DNA from 2 places in the Prochlorococcus sp. MIT 1327 genome. Region 2 is predicted to be linked to the other one. Evidence: predicted binding sites of a transcription regulator. Region 2 holds the regulator's gene; the other holds the start of a gene.
What was found. The regulator HrcA, encoded in region 2, represses chaperone genes, less so after heat shock. The targets are predictions, from matches to a motif close to TTAGCACTCNNNNNNNNNGAGTGCTAA.
Positions count from the first base shown of each region.

Region 1 (8,041 bases), 820 kb from region 2:
CAAAAAAAAGCACCCAGAAGGGTGCTTTTGATCTGTTCTTGATGACATGTGACTTGTGGGACTCCGAAGAGTCCCGGCTTTGATCAGTAGTCGAAGTCACCACCCATGCCGCCACCACCTGCAGGAGCTGCCTCCTTCTTCTCTGGCAAATCAGCAACGATGCACTCAGTGGTCAGCACCATGCCAGCAATCGAGGCCGCATTCTGCAAACCAGAACGGGTGACTTTGGCAGGGTCAACAATGCCTGCAGCAAGCATGTCGATGTAATCCCCAGTAGCAGCGTTATAGCCGTCACTGATAGGCCTGCTCTTGACGTTCTCGGCCACGACAGCACCATTCGCGCCTGCATTCTCAGCAATGCGCATCAAGGGAGCAGCCAGGGAAGCCTCCACAATGTTGGAACCGATAAGCTCCTCACCGCTGAGGTTGCTATTAGCCCACTTCTGCAGATCAGAAGCGAGGTGAGTCAGTGTGGTGCCGCCACCTGGGACGATGCCTTCCTCAACTGCTGCCTTGGTGGCGTTGATGGCGTCTTCAAGACGGAGCTTCTTGTCCTTCATCTCGGTTTCGGTGGCAGCACCAACCTTCACAACAGCAACGCCACCGGCCAGCTTGGCAAGTCGTTCCTGCAGCTTCTCCTTGTCGTAGGTCGAGTCAGTCTCGTCCATCTGCTTTTTGATCTGCTCGCAACGCCCTTTCACCGCCGTCTCATTGCCTTCGGCAACGATCGTTGTGGTGTCCTTATTGATGGTCACACGGCGCGCTGTACCAAGCATTTCCAGCTTGGCATTGTCCAATTTAAGACCGGCGTCTTCGGTGATCAACTGACCATTGGTCAGCACTGCCATGTCTTCGAGCATGGCCTTACGGCGATCACCAAACCCAGGCGCCTTCACGGCAGCCACATTCAGCACACCACGAAGACGATTGACCACCAAGGTTGCGAGAGCTTCCTTCTCAATGTCCTCAGCAATGATCAGCAGGGGCTTGCCAGTGCGGGCAATCTGTTCGAGCACAGGCACCAGATCCTGTACCAAGCCAATCTTCTTGTCAGTGAGGAGAATGTAGGGCTCATCCAGCACAGCCTCCATCCGCTCAGTGTCAGTGGCGAAGTAAGGGGAGATGTAGCCCTTATCGAAACGCATCCCCTCGGTGACCTCCAGTTCAGTGGTCATCGACTTGCCCTCTTCAAGAGAGATCACACCTTCCTTGCCAACTTTGTCCATGGCGTCAGCAATCATCTGACCCACTTCCTCGTCGTTGCCGGCAGCAATGGTTCCACACTGAGCGATGGCGTTGCTGTCACTGATCGGCTTGGCGAGCTCCTCAATCTTGCTCACGAGGAAGTCGGAAGCCTTGTCGATCCCCTTTTTCAAGGAGATTGCATTGGCACCAGCCGCCACATTGCGCAAGCCGGCCTTCACCATGGCATGGGCCAAAACAGTGGCTGTGGTCGTGCCATCACCTGCAGCGTCATTGGTCTTCGAAGCTGCCTGACGGATCAGAGCAACACCAGTGTTCTCAATGTGATCTTCAAGCTCAATCTCTTTAGCGATGGTGACGCCATCGTTGATGATTTGGGGTGCACCAAACTTTTTCTCAAGCACCACATTGCGGCCTTTGGGGCCCAATGTGACGGCCACGGATTCGGCCAGGATGTCAATGCCGCGCTCAAGGGCACGTCGAGCTTGCTCGTTGTAAATAATGCGCTTAGCCATGGGAGGCGTTGTCCTTTAAAAATGATGGATTTGGTCAGTTGAAAGCCGGTGTCAGCTGAAAGTCAGAGTCAGCCGCAAAGCTCAGTTGACGACAGCAAGGATGTCCTTCTCGGACAACAGCACGTACTCGTCTGTGCTGAGCTTGATGTCTGTACCTGCGTACTTGCTGTAAAGAACCTTGTCACCAACTCCCACTTCGGGAGCCTGGCGGGAACCATCGTCATTGCGCTTTCCAGGGCCAACTTGAACCACCTCGCCCACCTGGGGCTTTTCCTTGGCGGTATCAGGCAAAAGGATGCCGCCCGCAGTTTTCTCCTCTGATTCAGAGACTTTCACAAAAACGCGATCTCCGAGAGGCTTAACGGTGGAGACGCTGAGAGAAACAGCTGCCATGGGTGTATTGAAAGAGCAAGAACAGGGCGCCGAAGCACCACATAACGACCTGGAGTAGCACTCGTGGCCATTGAGTGCCAACCCTATGTGTGTTGATGCTGTGCCGACTAGTCGATCCCTGTGCGGGTCACCGAACCCTGAGAAGATCTCGCCATGCAGTGGTAATGTTGCGCCGCTCTGAAAGGGAATGCGTTAGACACGCAACCCCTTGCAAAACTCTATTTTCTTATGGCCGCTGCAGCTACCGCCACCGCCGGCACCAAGGGCGTCATTCGTCAGGTGATTGGCCCGGTTCTGGATGTGGAATTCCCTGCCGGCAAGCTGCCCAAGATCCTCAATGCCCTTCGCATTGAGGGCAAGAACCCATCCGGTCAGGATGTTGCCATCACTGCCGAAGTGCAGCAACTCCTCGGCGACCATCGAGTGCGTGCGGTCTCCATGAGCAGCACGGATGGTCTGGTTCGTGGCATGGAAGCCCTCGACACCGGCGCTGCAATTTCCGTGCCCGTTGGTGAAGCCACTCTGGGCAGGATCTTCAACGTGCTCGGCGAACCAGTTGATGAGCAGGGTCCTGTTACAACCGATGCAACTGCCCCGATTCACAGACCATCACCAAAACTCACTGAGCTAGAGACCAAACCAACAGTTTTTGAAACTGGCATCAAGGTGATTGATCTCCTGGCTCCTTACCGTCAAGGCGGCAAGGTTGGCCTCTTCGGTGGTGCCGGTGTTGGCAAGACCGTGCTGATTCAGGAACTGATCAATAACATCGCCAAAGAACACGGTGGTGTGTCTGTCTTTGGTGGTGTGGGCGAGCGCACTCGTGAAGGCAACGACCTCTACGAGGAATTCAAAGAATCCGGAGTGATCAACTCCGACGACCTATCGAAGTCGAAGGTAGCTCTTTGCTTCGGGCAGATGAATGAGCCCCCTGGCGCCCGGATGCGCGTTGGTCTTTCAGCTCTCACCATGGCTGAGCACTTCCGCGACGTGAACAAGCAAGACGTGCTGCTGTTCATCGACAACATCTTCCGTTTTGTGCAAGCCGGATCAGAAGTTTCTGCTTTGTTGGGTCGCATGCCTTCCGCCGTGGGTTACCAGCCCACCCTTGGCACCGACGTTGGTGCACTTCAAGAGCGCATCACATCTACCCTAGAGGGATCGATTACCTCGATTCAGGCCGTCTACGTTCCCGCTGATGACCTCACCGACCCCGCACCAGCCACAACATTTGCCCACTTAGACGCCACAACTGTGCTGGCTCGTGCATTGGCCGCCAAGGGCATTTACCCAGCTGTGGATCCTTTGGATTCCACCAGCACCATGCTTCAGCCATCAGTTGTTGGTGATGAGCATTACCGCACAGCACGAAGCGTGCAGGCCACACTGCAGCGCTACAAGGAACTGCAAGACATCATTGCCATCCTTGGTCTCGACGAACTCTCAGAAGATGATCGCCGCACAGTAGATCGTGCCCGCAAGATTGAGAAGTTCCTTTCCCAGCCCTTCTTTGTCGCCGAGATTTTTACCGGCATGTCCGGCAAGTACGTCAAGCTGGAAGAAACCATCGCCGGCTTCAATATGATCATGTCCGGTGAACTAGACCATCTCCCTGAGCAAGCCTTCTACCTGGTTGGCAACATCGACGAGGTCAAAGCTAAGGCCGAGAAGATGGCTTCAGAAGCAAAGGGTTGAAGCCCAGCGGGGAGTGAGACATCTCCCCGCTAATCACTTTCATCCCCATTCAGTTTCTCCACGTCAAACCCAAGCCTCCGAACCATGTCTCTCACCCTCCGCGTTCTGGCACCTGACCAGAGTGTGTTCGACGGCACTGCTGAAGAGGTGATTCTTCCTAGCACCACAGGCCTGATTGGCATCCTGCCAGGCCACATATCGCTTGTCACGGCCCTGGATATCGGTGTGATGAGGGTTCGAACCAATGGGGCCTGGAACTCCATTGCCCTGATGGGTGGATTCGCCGAAGTTGAAGCAGACGATGTCACAGTGTTGGTGAATGGTGCCGAACTCGGCAAGAGCATTGATGCAACAACGGCTGAAGCAGAGCTGGAACAAGCCAAGGCCAAAGTGAGCCAAATGGAAGGCCAGGAACCCTCAACCGAAAAAATAAAGGCACAACAGAACTTCAATCGCGCCCGAGCACGAGTTCAAGCCACTAAATAAGCAAATCCATAGGCAGCTGCTGAGGACATTGAGTTGACGCTGCAGCTCTTACTCGACAGCGCAGACCCAAGCAAATGGGAAGCATGGCTTCCCACAGGTCTTTTTACTGGCATCACAACCAACCCAACACTGCTGAGACGAGCCCAACAACCCTGCCAACTTGATCATCTCAAGAGCTTGGCTGCTGCCGCCGAACGACTGGGTTGTTTAGAGCTGCATCTTCAAGCATGGGGAAAGCATGCCATCGAGCTAGCAGAATGCGGCGCTGCCTTGGCCCAATTGACGACTCCAGCTCTCACTGTTCACGTCAAACTGCCGATTACCCAAGCAGGAAGCCAAGCAGCCAGCACCCTGATCGCAGCAGAAATCCCCATCACATTCACGGCCTGTTTTGAAGCCCCCCAGGTCTTGATCGCTGCAGCCTTGGGTGCTCAACACATCGCCCCCTACCTCGGACGGATTAACGATCAAGGCCGTGATGGCTACACCGAATTGATAGCAATGCAACGAGCCCTAGAAGGAGTTAGCAGTAGCTGCAAACTCCTGGTGGCTAGTTTGCGCAGTCGTCGTGATCTCAGCCATTTGGCGGCAGCAGGAATCGACACCTTCACGATCAGTGCTGAGCTGGCTGAGGAGCTGTTTGAGGTTAAGGCCACCTTGGATGCTGCTGCTGCGTTTGAGCAAGACGCATGCTCTGAAGCGGAGGCTGCACGCTCGCCCATGCAGCCTCCGCTTCAGTTTCCCCATTAAAAAACTCCGCCTTAGAGGCGGAGCCGGTCTGCAGAATTCATTCGTTCGGCTGGCTTGATTAAGCCGTGCCGCAAAAGGTGACATCTGGGAACTTGAGCTTGGCTTCTTCGAGATTCTTACCCTTGCCCTCTTCCTGCCAGTAGTTGATCACTTCCGTGGCCTTATTGAGCACCTCAACGCGCTCGTTATCGGTGATCCAGCTCTTTCCTTCTAGCTCACCTTTCAGTGTTTCCCATGCATCTTCGCGAGGCCAGAAAAAGTAAGCCGTAAGAGGGCTGGGGCCACCGCCAACGATTTGATCAACAGCCAAAGCAACGTTGTCTGGCAGCCACAGAATCTTCAGCAAGAAACGACCTTCATCGGCCTTTGGGGTATATCCAGAAGGCACACCATCAGCATCGATCGTTGCAGTCGCTAGAGCAGCACTGCCACCACGCATCACAGGACGGCCTTCCTTGGGCTCCTCCTTGGGTTGCGCATGATCCTCAACGACGTCCGTCGTGGCCTGTGGATGTGCCTCAGCCACCGCAGCGGCCGTGCTCGCGACCTCTTGATCAGCGGCAGCGCCTTCGGAAACCGTCATGCTCTCTGCGCTCAAGGAATCTGAACAAACAACTAACCTAACAGTCGCTCAACACTCTCTATCCACTGAACCTGCAAGGCCTGCTGCTGTTTGACATCGACGGCGTGATCCGCGATGTAGCAGCCAGCTACCGCCGTGCCATCCAGGAAACAGTGCACCATTACAGCGGCTGGCGTCCCAGCGTCACTGAGATCGACGCACTCAAAACAGAAGGCATCTGGAATAACGACTGGGACGCCAGCTTGGAGCTCCTCAGACGTGATCAGAAAAGCCGTAACCAAGCCCTAGAGCTACCGAGCCGCGAGCAGCTCATAGAGGTGTTTAGTCGTTTTTATTTTGGCGGTGATCCCAATGGCGGCCCCAGCAATTGGCAGGGCTTTATCCGCAATGAGCCACTACTGGTCAATCAAAGGTTCTTTGAGGAGCTGAGTTCGCTCGGCTTCGCCTGGGGGTTTGTTAGCGGTGCTGAGCCTCCTTCTGCCCGATTTGTATTGGAACAACGCTTGGGGCTCAAGCATCCAGCCTTGATCGCCATGGGCGAAGCACCTGACAAACCAGATCCCACTGGCCTGCTTCAATTAGCCAGCCAACTTGCTGGTAGGAGATTGGGTCAAGGCGTTCCAACAGTCGCCTACCTAGGCGACACGGTGGCCGATGTGCGCACAGTGATCCATGCACGTCAGCAACAACCCGAGCAGCAATGGATGAGCCTGGCAGTCGCGCCACCCCATTTGCATGGGATCAACCAACAAGAAGCACGCAGCGCCTATGAAGAGCGCCTAAAGCAGGCCGGCGCCGATCACATTCTGAGCTGCACAACCGATGCGATCAAGATGCTCAAAAACTGGTGAAGATATCGTCTGGCTAGGTTCGGCCATCTGCTTAATCTCGCGGAGAGCTGCTACGGAATTTGGTTGGAAGCATGGCTAATGCTTGAGCGCTGATGCCGTCAGCCCATGGCTCGAGCAAAACGCTTACTGCCGCATGGCTGCAGTTTTCACATCACGCTGCGCTGCAATAGCCGGCAGTTCTTAAGTGACTCCCGTATCACTTATCGCTGCATTGCTTCAGCACTTTTCTCCGCCAACGAAGTGAGCACCTCATTCCCCTGCTCACTCACCAGCACATCATCTTCAATACGAATGCCGATCCCCTTCCAACAATCAGCAATCGCAGGTTGCCCGTCTGGCACTGGCAAACGGTCACTGATATACAAACCCGGTTCCACTGTTAACACCATGCCAGGCTCAAGATCCACCGGATGCTCACCAAGGCGATAGGCGCCTACATCATGAACATCAAGGCCAAGCCAATGGCCAGTGCGATGCATATAAAGGTGTCGGTAGGCCCCTTGCTCAATCAGTCCATCAACACTGCCAAGCAATAAACCCAACTCCACAAGCCCTTCAACGAGCACCCGCACCGCAAGATCATGCACGCGATCAGCAGTGCCACCCGGTCTTACCTCAGCGATCGCTGCCTGCTGCGCTGCTAAAATCAGCTCATACAGAGCGCGTTGCTCAGCGCTAAAGCGTCCGTTAACAGGGAATGTACGAGTGATGTCTCCGTTGTAGTAATCAACGAGCGAACAGCCTGCATCGATCAACACCAGCTCACCATCAACAAGCGGAGCATTGTTAGCGGTGTAATGCAACACGCAGGCGTTATCGCCGCCGGCCACGATCGATCCATAGGCAGGGCCGCGCGCGCCTTGCTCAAGAAAATGCTGCTCGATTACAGCCTGCAGCTGTCGCTCATTCATGCCCGGACGCGCCGTATTCCTAGCAAGCTGATGAGCTTGCGCAGAAATCCGAGCCGTCTCACGCATGCGCTCGATTTCCTCTGCTCCCTTGCGCAACCTCAACTGATGGATGAAAGGGCAAGGGGCCACAAGACCAAGCGCTGATACGCCGCTGCGTGGGGCCTGATCGAGTTGCTTGGCCCAAGCCTCAAGAACCAGCGGCTCCACCTTTGGGTGCTTTCCCACCCTGAAACCAATCGCTTCAGCGCCTTTGAGGTAATCGCCCAACAGCTGAGATAATTCAGCTATTGGATGAGATCGATCAGCACCAAACTGCGCCACTGCTCCCTCGACACCCCAACGGAAGCCATTCCATACCTCGGTCGTTGGCTCTTTGGGTTGCACAAACAGCACAAAACGCTCACCTTCGGGCCGATAGGGCAAAAGCAAAGCCACCGCATCAGGCTCATCCAGACCCGTGAGATACCAAAAGTCACTGTTTTGACGAAACGGATACTCGCAATCGGCGTGATGCGTCACGAACGAAGCCGCTGGAATCACCGCTGCCACACCCCCCAATTGCGCCATCAAGCAAGCGCGACGCTGATGGAAGATACACAGATCGATCACGGCAAGAGACACAACAGCATTTGGACGTCAGGATGGCAGCAGAAC
Region 1 is NZ_CP138972.1:2,283,490-2,291,530, forward strand. It holds gene groL (chaperonin GroEL) at 84-1,718, opposite strand; gene groES (co-chaperone GroES) at 1,800-2,111, opposite strand; gene atpD (F0F1 ATP synthase subunit beta) at 2,340-3,806, shown strand; gene atpC (ATP synthase F1 subunit epsilon) at 3,891-4,292, shown strand; gene SIB80_RS11540 (transaldolase family protein) at 4,326-5,042, shown strand; gene SIB80_RS11545 (30S ribosomal protein PSRP-3) at 5,101-5,625, opposite strand; gene SIB80_RS11550 (TIGR01548 family HAD-type hydrolase) at 5,691-6,476, shown strand; partial or broken gene SIB80_RS11555 (transposase) at 6,582-6,659, shown strand; gene SIB80_RS11560 (aminopeptidase P N-terminal domain-containing protein) at 6,677-7,954, opposite strand; gene SIB80_RS11565 (hypothetical protein) at 7,898-8,041, shown strand, end outside.
Region 1: a site for HrcA is predicted at 2,166-2,192, ahead of groES (co-chaperone GroES). Genes of this name have one in related genera too.

Region 2 (8,041 bases):
ACCAGTAGATAAGCCTTCAGCACTGTCATCACAATGCCAACGGAGCCAGTGATCACCTGCACCAAGGGAGCATCAACCGACTGACCAAGCCAACCAGCCAGCCATTCCACCGGGATGGGGAAGCCCCATCCCCCTAGGTAGAGCACTGCGACCAACAAGGACGAAAGCACAAGGTTGATGTAACTACCGAGATAAAACAGGGCAAACTTCATCCCTGCGTACTCGGTCTGATAACCCGCCACCAGCTCTTCCTCAGCTTCAGGGAGATCGAAAGGAAGTCGTTCGCACTCGGCCAGCGCACAGATCCAAAAGATCAAAAAGCCCACAGGCTGCCGCCACACATTCCAACTCAGCAAGCCAGCACCATTTTGTTGGGCAACAATGTCGACCGTGCTGAGCGAATTGCTCATCATCACCACTGCCAGAACAGCCAAGGCAAGAGGGATTTCGTAACTGATCGATTGAGCTGCAGCCCTCAGCCCACCCAAGAGTGAGTACTTGTTATTGGAGGCATAGCCACTCATCAATAGGCCAATGGGCTGAATGCTGCTGAGGGAGATCCAGAGGAAAATCCCTATCCCCACATTGCTGATCAGCAGATTTTGACCAAAGGGCACGATCAACCAGGAGAGGATCACAGGCACAAGCACCAGGACCGGACCAAGAGTGAACAGCAGGCCATCCGCCCTGACAGGGATCACGTCTTCCTTAACCAGCAACTTCAAGCCATCGGCCATCGGCTGCAAAACGCCGAGAGCTCCTGCGTATTCCGGTCCGATCCGCTGCTGAACAGCCGCCGAAATCTTCCGCTCCAGCCACACGGTGACCAAAACGCCCACCATCGCCGCGGTCAACACCAACAGCATCGGCAGCGGCAGCCAAATGAGATGGGCCATCTGAGGGGAAAGCCCCAGCCCTTGTAATGACTGACTAAAGCTCAACTCCAGATCAAGGCCAGAACTCACCAAGCCTGAGGTTGCAGTGGCAAAGGTGGTCACCATGGTGATGGCTGAGCTGGCTGCAACTTAGGCGCCCGTAGAAGAGACACGCTCATCACTAGGGATCCAAGTTCTGTTCTGGGCACCGGTGTAAATCTGCGAAGGCCTGAAAATCCGATTCGCGCCAAGTTGCTCTCGCCAATGAGCTAGCCAACCGGCCACCCTTGAGATAGCAAACACAGGAGTAAAAAGATCACGTGGAATTCCAAGCTTGCGATACACAAGCCCGGAATAGAAGTCCACATTCGGATAGATCCCTTTAGGCCCTAAACGGGTAGCAGCCGCCTGCTCCAACGCCTTGGCCACGTCGTACATCTCATCGGTGCCGAATCGGGCAAACAACTCCTCTGCAAGACCCTGAAGGATCACAGCGCGAGGATCCTTGACCCGATATTCCCGATGACCAAAGCCCATCACCTTGCGCTTAGAAGCAATCGCTTCATCCAAGTAATCACCAGCATGCTCTGGGCTGCCGATCTCTTCGAGCATCGCCAAAACATCCTCATTGGCACCACCATGTAGAGGTCCTGCAAGGGTGCCCACTGCGGAGGCCACCACTGCATAAGGATCAGTGAGCGTACTGGCGGTCACGCGAGCACTAAAAGTACTGGCATTCAGACTGTGTTCCGCATGCAGGATCAAGCAGCGATCAAGAACCCTGGCCGCCAAAGGGTCCGGTTCACGCTCGGTGAGCATGTAGAGGAAATTGGCTGAGTAGGCCAGGTTGTCACGCGGCTGAATGGGATCTTGCCCTTTGCGAATCAATTTGAAGGCCGCCACCATCGTGGGAATCTTGGCGATCAGCCTCACCACGGCGTTATAGACGTACTTCGGGTCATCGATGGCTCGACGGGAATAGAACAGCCCCAGGGATGCCGCACTCGACTGAAGTGCATCCATCGGGTGCCCCGAAGCTGGGAAGCACTTCATCATGTCGCGTACCCGGAAACTCACGCGACGGTGCATCTGCACCTCAGCTTCAAAATCACGAAGTTGCTGTGGGCTGGGCAGATCGCCCCAGATCAACAGATAAGTGGTTTCCAAAAAGCTGCTATGCGCTGAGAGCTCCGCAATTGGATAACCCCGATAAGCAAGCCGCCCCTGCATTCCATCGATATCACAGATGGCGGATTGGGTTACTGGCACTCCCTCCAGCCCCGGACGAAAGCTGATGCCACTGCGATCGTGGCGAATCTCCCCAACCTGCTCCTGCCCCACCGCATCTCAACAACTGCTTGGCAACCTAAGCGGAACAGGGCAACAACACCGACGGCCTCAACAACACCTGCAGCGTTGCCCTGCCAGCAGGGCTTCGTTTCTGCTGCGACCATCTGAGGTGAGCAAAACCAGCCTTCTTCAACACCAGGCAGCCCGTAGGGATGCCAAGCAACCTTGCTGCTAGATGGGTCAAATCAGGTTCATGACCCACCAAAAGGCAGCGCCCAACCAATCCTTCAAGCAAAGGCCAAGGATCCCTGCCAGGAAGCAAGCAACTCTCGAATTCCACACGCCCCGCCAGACCTGCCTGCTGCGCAAGTTCGGCCGTCTGAGCCGCACGCAGATAAGGACTACTCAGCAGACGATCAGCAGCAAAGCCAAGGCTTCGCAAGCGACGAGCGACCTCCATCGTGCGCAGAATTCCTTGCTCTGTAAGTGGCCTTAGCGAATCATCAACGCCATAGCAACGCTGCTCAGCGATGCCATGGCGCAATAAGAAAAGATCAACCGAGGTTGAGGCGGGCACGCATGCGAAGAGAAGAGCTTTGCTCATCTTGATCAGGCCCCACAGCCATGGCCAACCCCTGCACACTGGGCTGCATTGAACCATCAGCAAGCGTTTGCATCAACGTCCAGGGACGCCAATGCTGAAGCTGCACGCGACCAGGACTTGCACCAAGAACCAGCTGTTGAGTAAGCGGACGATCATCTCGATTGAGATTGTTCAGCTGACGAAGACGAGGCTGCAATGCCTTGCCCTGCTTGCGCTGCTGCAGAGCCGCAAGGGTCTGCCCCCACCAGGCCTGGTCTGGCTCTTCGGCCAAAGCAACGCCCAACTGAGCCTCAAGCAAGTTCTTAGTGGAGCTTTGTTGACGTGCCAAGCGCGTCCACACCTGCAGAGATTCGTCATCAGACGGCAAATCCGAACGAATAAAACCCTGCTCAGTCAGCGCATCATCCACCACCGAGACAGCTGGATGGTCCTGCTTGGTCGCAACCAGCCAGCCTTCGGGCTGCTGAAGCCACAACAACGGTCCATCGTCCAAACCAGCAATCGTGGCAGCCGAAGACAGTTCATTTGCCTTCAACTGCTGACGCAGTAAGGGGCCTAACCACTGCACCAGAGGATCCTGATCTGAGGGATCCAGTAATCGAGAAGGTGAACTCAGCAAAGCGAGTGCCTCCGCCTGACCACCAGCCGAGGCAGTGAGCTGAGCAAGTCCATCAGCTGATCCAGCCTCACTTGCAACAGCTTCCAGGGGTTGCTGGAAACGCAACAGCCCTTCCAGCGCCAAATCGGACCCTCCAGGCTTCAAGGCAGCCACCAAACCCAACAGATCCTCCCGCTGGCTGAGCTGCTTAGGCAGGCCTAACCAAGAGTGAAGCGCGGGCGGCGAGGCAACCATCAGCGCTACACCATCCCCCAGCTGGCGCACGATCTCGACAAGCTCCTGATCGCCAAGTTGATGCTGATCAGACAACTGGGAAACATCAAGAGCCTGTTCCAATACCCCCCGGCCGGAGGCAAGCAACAGCAGGTCATCGTCGATCAATGCTGTTGCCAAAGGCTGTGGATTGCGTCCGCTCAAAGCCCCTTTGCCACTAATCACTCCCATCCCCCGATAGCGGCTGATCTGCAGATCTGTGCCAGCCAAGCTGCGGGCTTGCCAAAAGCGCTGTAAAAACCGCCTCGCACCATCCTGATCTCGACTCTCTAGAACCAAAAGCCAACCCATGGATCCTTCTGACCCGTTGGGTTCCAACAGAGCCATACTCACTTGCGGACCAAGCCAGTCGACCAACTCCGACTCAAAATCCAAACCAGCGAGTGCGAAAGCACCATCACGAATCTGCTGAGCACCATCGCGAGCCTTGCGACGGTTGCGTGCCGGCGCTACAGCCTGGGCATAGGCCGGCACACGCACTGGATCCATCAACCAATGAACGGCAAGAGCAGCATCTCGAGGCACAAACCTTGCAGCACGTGGCAACTCCAGTGGCTGATCAACCAAACGAAGAGGGTTTTGGCGGGCCATAGCCCATCCAAGCCCCGCCACCAATGAGAACAGGACAAACACCGTGGCTAGCACGGCAATCAAAAACGGGCGGGCCTTCATGGGCCGGCAATGGGACTCTTTAGATCATCTTTATCCATTAATCATCTGATCGTCTTGCGCCCAGTATGAAGCGCTCACAAAGTCAACAACAATGAGGCGATTGACAGGCCTGTTTGCGCAAGCCAACTGAATCGCGAACAGCAGCAAAATTTCCGCCACAAAATCTTGTCGAGCTACACGACGAGAACCACAACAGCTGCAATCTGGAAAGAAGCATCGAGACTTGGTGATGCTGGGTTGCAAGCAAACTGCGCCAACACTGAGGCCGGCTTAGTGAGTTCGTGACAGAGCACAAAAGAAGGGCGACCCCCCCCCGTACCATCAAGATCCCGACGTCACCGCTTTGGAGTCGCTACCGGCACGACAACAGCAGGTGCTTCAAGCAACGGTGCACCACTACGTGGACACGATTGAGCCCGTCGGCAGCAAAACCCTGGTGCAACGCTTTGGCCTCCAAGCGAGCGCCGCAACGGTTCGTTCGGCAATGGGGGCCCTTGAACAGCGTGGCCTGCTCACCCAACCTCATACCTCGGCGGGAAGAGTGCCGAGCCCGCAGGGCTATCGCCACTATGTGGACTGCTTGCTGCCGCCTCCAGGATCGGCGGCGCAGCACCTGGAACGGGAACTGACAAACCTCAGTCTGCGCTGGGCAGCTCTCGATGACTTGATGTGGCAATTGGCCCGTCGCCTCACCGATTTCACCGGCCTGATGAGCTTGATTACCAGGCCAGCACGGCCAAAGCCAACGCTTCAAGCCGTACGCCTGGTGCGCAGTGGCGACCGGCTGCTGGTGATGCTGGTTGAAAGCTCCAACCAAGCCAGTCATCTCAATCTGCGCCTGCCCCATGAAGCCAGCAACGAACTCGAAGCCATCGAGGAGTGGACCCGCGATCAATTGGCCACAACGGGAAACGGCAGCCTCGACTGGTCGAGCCTGCCACCGCAGCTCAATCTGAGCGGATCTTTACTGCGAGAGGCGATTCACAGCCACAGCCAAGCTCAAACACCGGCTGAATCAGATGCGGTGTTCCATGGGATGTCCAGGCTGCTTGCGCAGCCAGAATTCAGCAGTAGCGCCAGCCTCCAACCTTTACTGGAACTGATGGATACGCAGCCAGCTGCAGTGGTGCCAGTTGGCAGTGAGCAACTGGGAGGCGTGTGGATCGGCGCGGAGCACCCCAAGAGCGCCCTAGAAGCCTGTTCCGTGGTGCAAGCGACCTATCACAGCTCCGGGGAAGGCATCGGACAAGTTGCTCTGGTTGGCCCGATGCGCATGGCTTATGCCACAGCCAAGGCAGCCGTGAGCAGCGTGGCGAATCACCTTGAAAGGTTGCTCTGCTAAGCGAGACAGCTAGCCATGAGTTGCAAACTTTTTTGCTACGACTACCAAGCTTCGACGACTAGGTTTTCGGCGGTATAAACGGTTCAACAAAAACTGGAAATGGAGCCCATGAACTGATTGATCTTTGCGTTATTGGTTCTCGTGATCAGTTACTCGTTAACCCCTTGCCGATGGTCAAGCTCTGATGCCATCAGCTCATGGCTCGAGCAAAACGCTTACTGCCGGCAGCCATCACTCAAAGCTGATTGCCCAGTTTCTCTGCCACGGTGTTGACATCTTTATCGCCACGGCCAGAGCAATTGATCACCACTTCTGTTCCAGCGGCGAGAGTGGGGCAAAGCATCTCTAACCAAGCAAAGGCATGGGCCGTCTCTAGAGCAGGAATAATTCCCTCTAGTTCACTCACCAAGCGCAGGGCATCCAAAGCCTGCTGATCGCTAACCGCGGCATACTCCGCCCTACCAATCTCACACAGGTAGCTGTGTTCTGGACCCACTCCTGGGTAGTCGAGGCCGGCACTAATCGAATGCGCCTCTTGCACCTGACCTTCATCATCCTGAAGCAACAAACTCATCGCTCCATGCAAGACGCCTACTCGACCTTCGGTGATTGTTGCCGCATGACGACCAGTTTCAACACCATCACCAGCAGCTTCCACTCCAATCATGCGCACAGAGCGGTCCTGCACGAAGGAATGAAACAAACCCATGGCATTGGACCCACCACCAACGCACGCCAAAAGAACATCAGGCAAGCGACCGAAAGCCTCAGCACACTGCTGCCTGGCCTCCTGACCGATCACGGCATGAAAGTCGCGAACAAGCATCGGATAGGGATGGGGACCAGCCACCGAACCAAGGATGTAATGGGTGGTTTCCACATTGGTGACCCAATCACGAATCGCCTCACTCGTCGCGTCCTTCAGCGTGGCCGTGCCTGCGGTTACAGGCTGCACTGTGGCTCCCAGCAGACGCATGCGGAACACATTCAACGCCTGACGGCGCATGTCCTCAGCGCCCATGTAGACGACACACTCAAGACCAAAGCGGGCACACACCGTGGCCGTGGCCACACCGTGTTGACCCGCACCTGTTTCGGCAATGATCCGCTTTTTACCCATGCGTAAGGCCAACAGAGCCTGACCCAAAGCGTTATTGATTTTGTGAGCGCCTGTGTGATTGAGGTCCTCACGCTTAAGCCAGATCCTGGGGCCTCCGTCTGAACGGCAGTAATGAGCTGTGAGGCGCTCAGCCTCATAAAGCGGCGTCGCCCGACCCACATAGCTACGCAGCAACCGATCCAACTCAGCAGTGAAGGCAGGATCTTTCCATGCCAGCGCAGCTGCTTGCTCCAGTTCAGCCAAGGCAGGCATCAAGGTTTCGGGCACGTACTGGCCCCCATATCTGCCGAAACGCCCCTGGGCAGAAGGTCGCGCACTCACAGCGAGGTCCGCATCTTTGGGCTGAGAGGGCAGAGTGCTGGTCACCGGTACGCCAGGCAAGAACAACACCAGCCTAGGAATCGAAAGAATCACCCCAAGCAGCAAAGAGTGCTTTCGTTTGAAGCCGCAAAGTTAGAGGGAGTCTTTGCCAGCCAACTCAACCATCCGCCCCATGGGCCCTGCCCAAGCCAGACCAACAACGAAAAGACTGGCAGCCGCTGCAATGGGAATCCGCTCTCTACTCAAGCTGAACGCCGTCGCGTTCGCGCTGCAATCGTTGTTGCAGCAACCATCCAGCAGAGCATCACCAGCAGCCATCGGATCGCGGAGTTGCATCTGATCACCGCGAAGATGGCATGCAAAAACAACGATCCCCGTACATTCACAACATTGGCGATCAGACAATGCCCCGAGGTGGCTGGCAAGAATTCACAGACCCAGGTGGTTTTTCAGGGCAATCCAGAGCGATAGCGCGTCCCGATATCAGCCAAGCCAATCCCAAGGAGCAGCAAGCTGTGCGGGTGCAACGCACACGCGGAGGCAAACGTGGCAAAACAGTGACCCAGATCACTGGGCTGGCACTCACCGCGACAGAAGCCAAGGCTTTGCTCAAGCGCCTTAAGGCCCGCGCTGGCACCGGCGGAACAGTCAAAGACGATCTACTCGAGCTACAGGGCGACCAGGTGACCCTGGTGATGGACTTCCTGCAAAGCGAGGGCTTCCGTCCCAAACAAGCTGGTGGCTGAAAGGAGCTGACAGATCAGCTAGGCGGAATGGAGAATGGCAGCCCAATCAACATCAAGACCATGAGCTCTGCCCCGCAAGGAGATACAAACCCCAAGGGCACGAACATTGTCTGGCATGAAGCCTCCGTAGACCGTCAATCGCGAGCACAACAACGCGGCCACCGCAGTGCAATCCTCTG
Region 2 is NZ_CP138972.1:519,339-527,379, reverse strand. It holds gene nuoH (NADH-quinone oxidoreductase subunit NuoH) at 1-965, opposite strand, end outside; gene SIB80_RS02485 (citrate synthase) at 1,026-2,216, opposite strand; gene SIB80_RS02480 (SixA phosphatase family protein) at 2,242-2,742, opposite strand; gene SIB80_RS02475 (DUF3352 domain-containing protein) at 2,720-4,333, opposite strand; gene hrcA (heat-inducible transcriptional repressor HrcA) at 4,677-5,675, shown strand; gene trpB (tryptophan synthase subunit beta) at 5,911-7,161, opposite strand; gene SIB80_RS02460 (hypothetical protein) at 7,249-7,521, opposite strand; gene SIB80_RS02455 (translation initiation factor) at 7,521-7,862, shown strand; gene cysC (adenylyl-sulfate kinase) at 7,923-8,041, shown strand, end outside.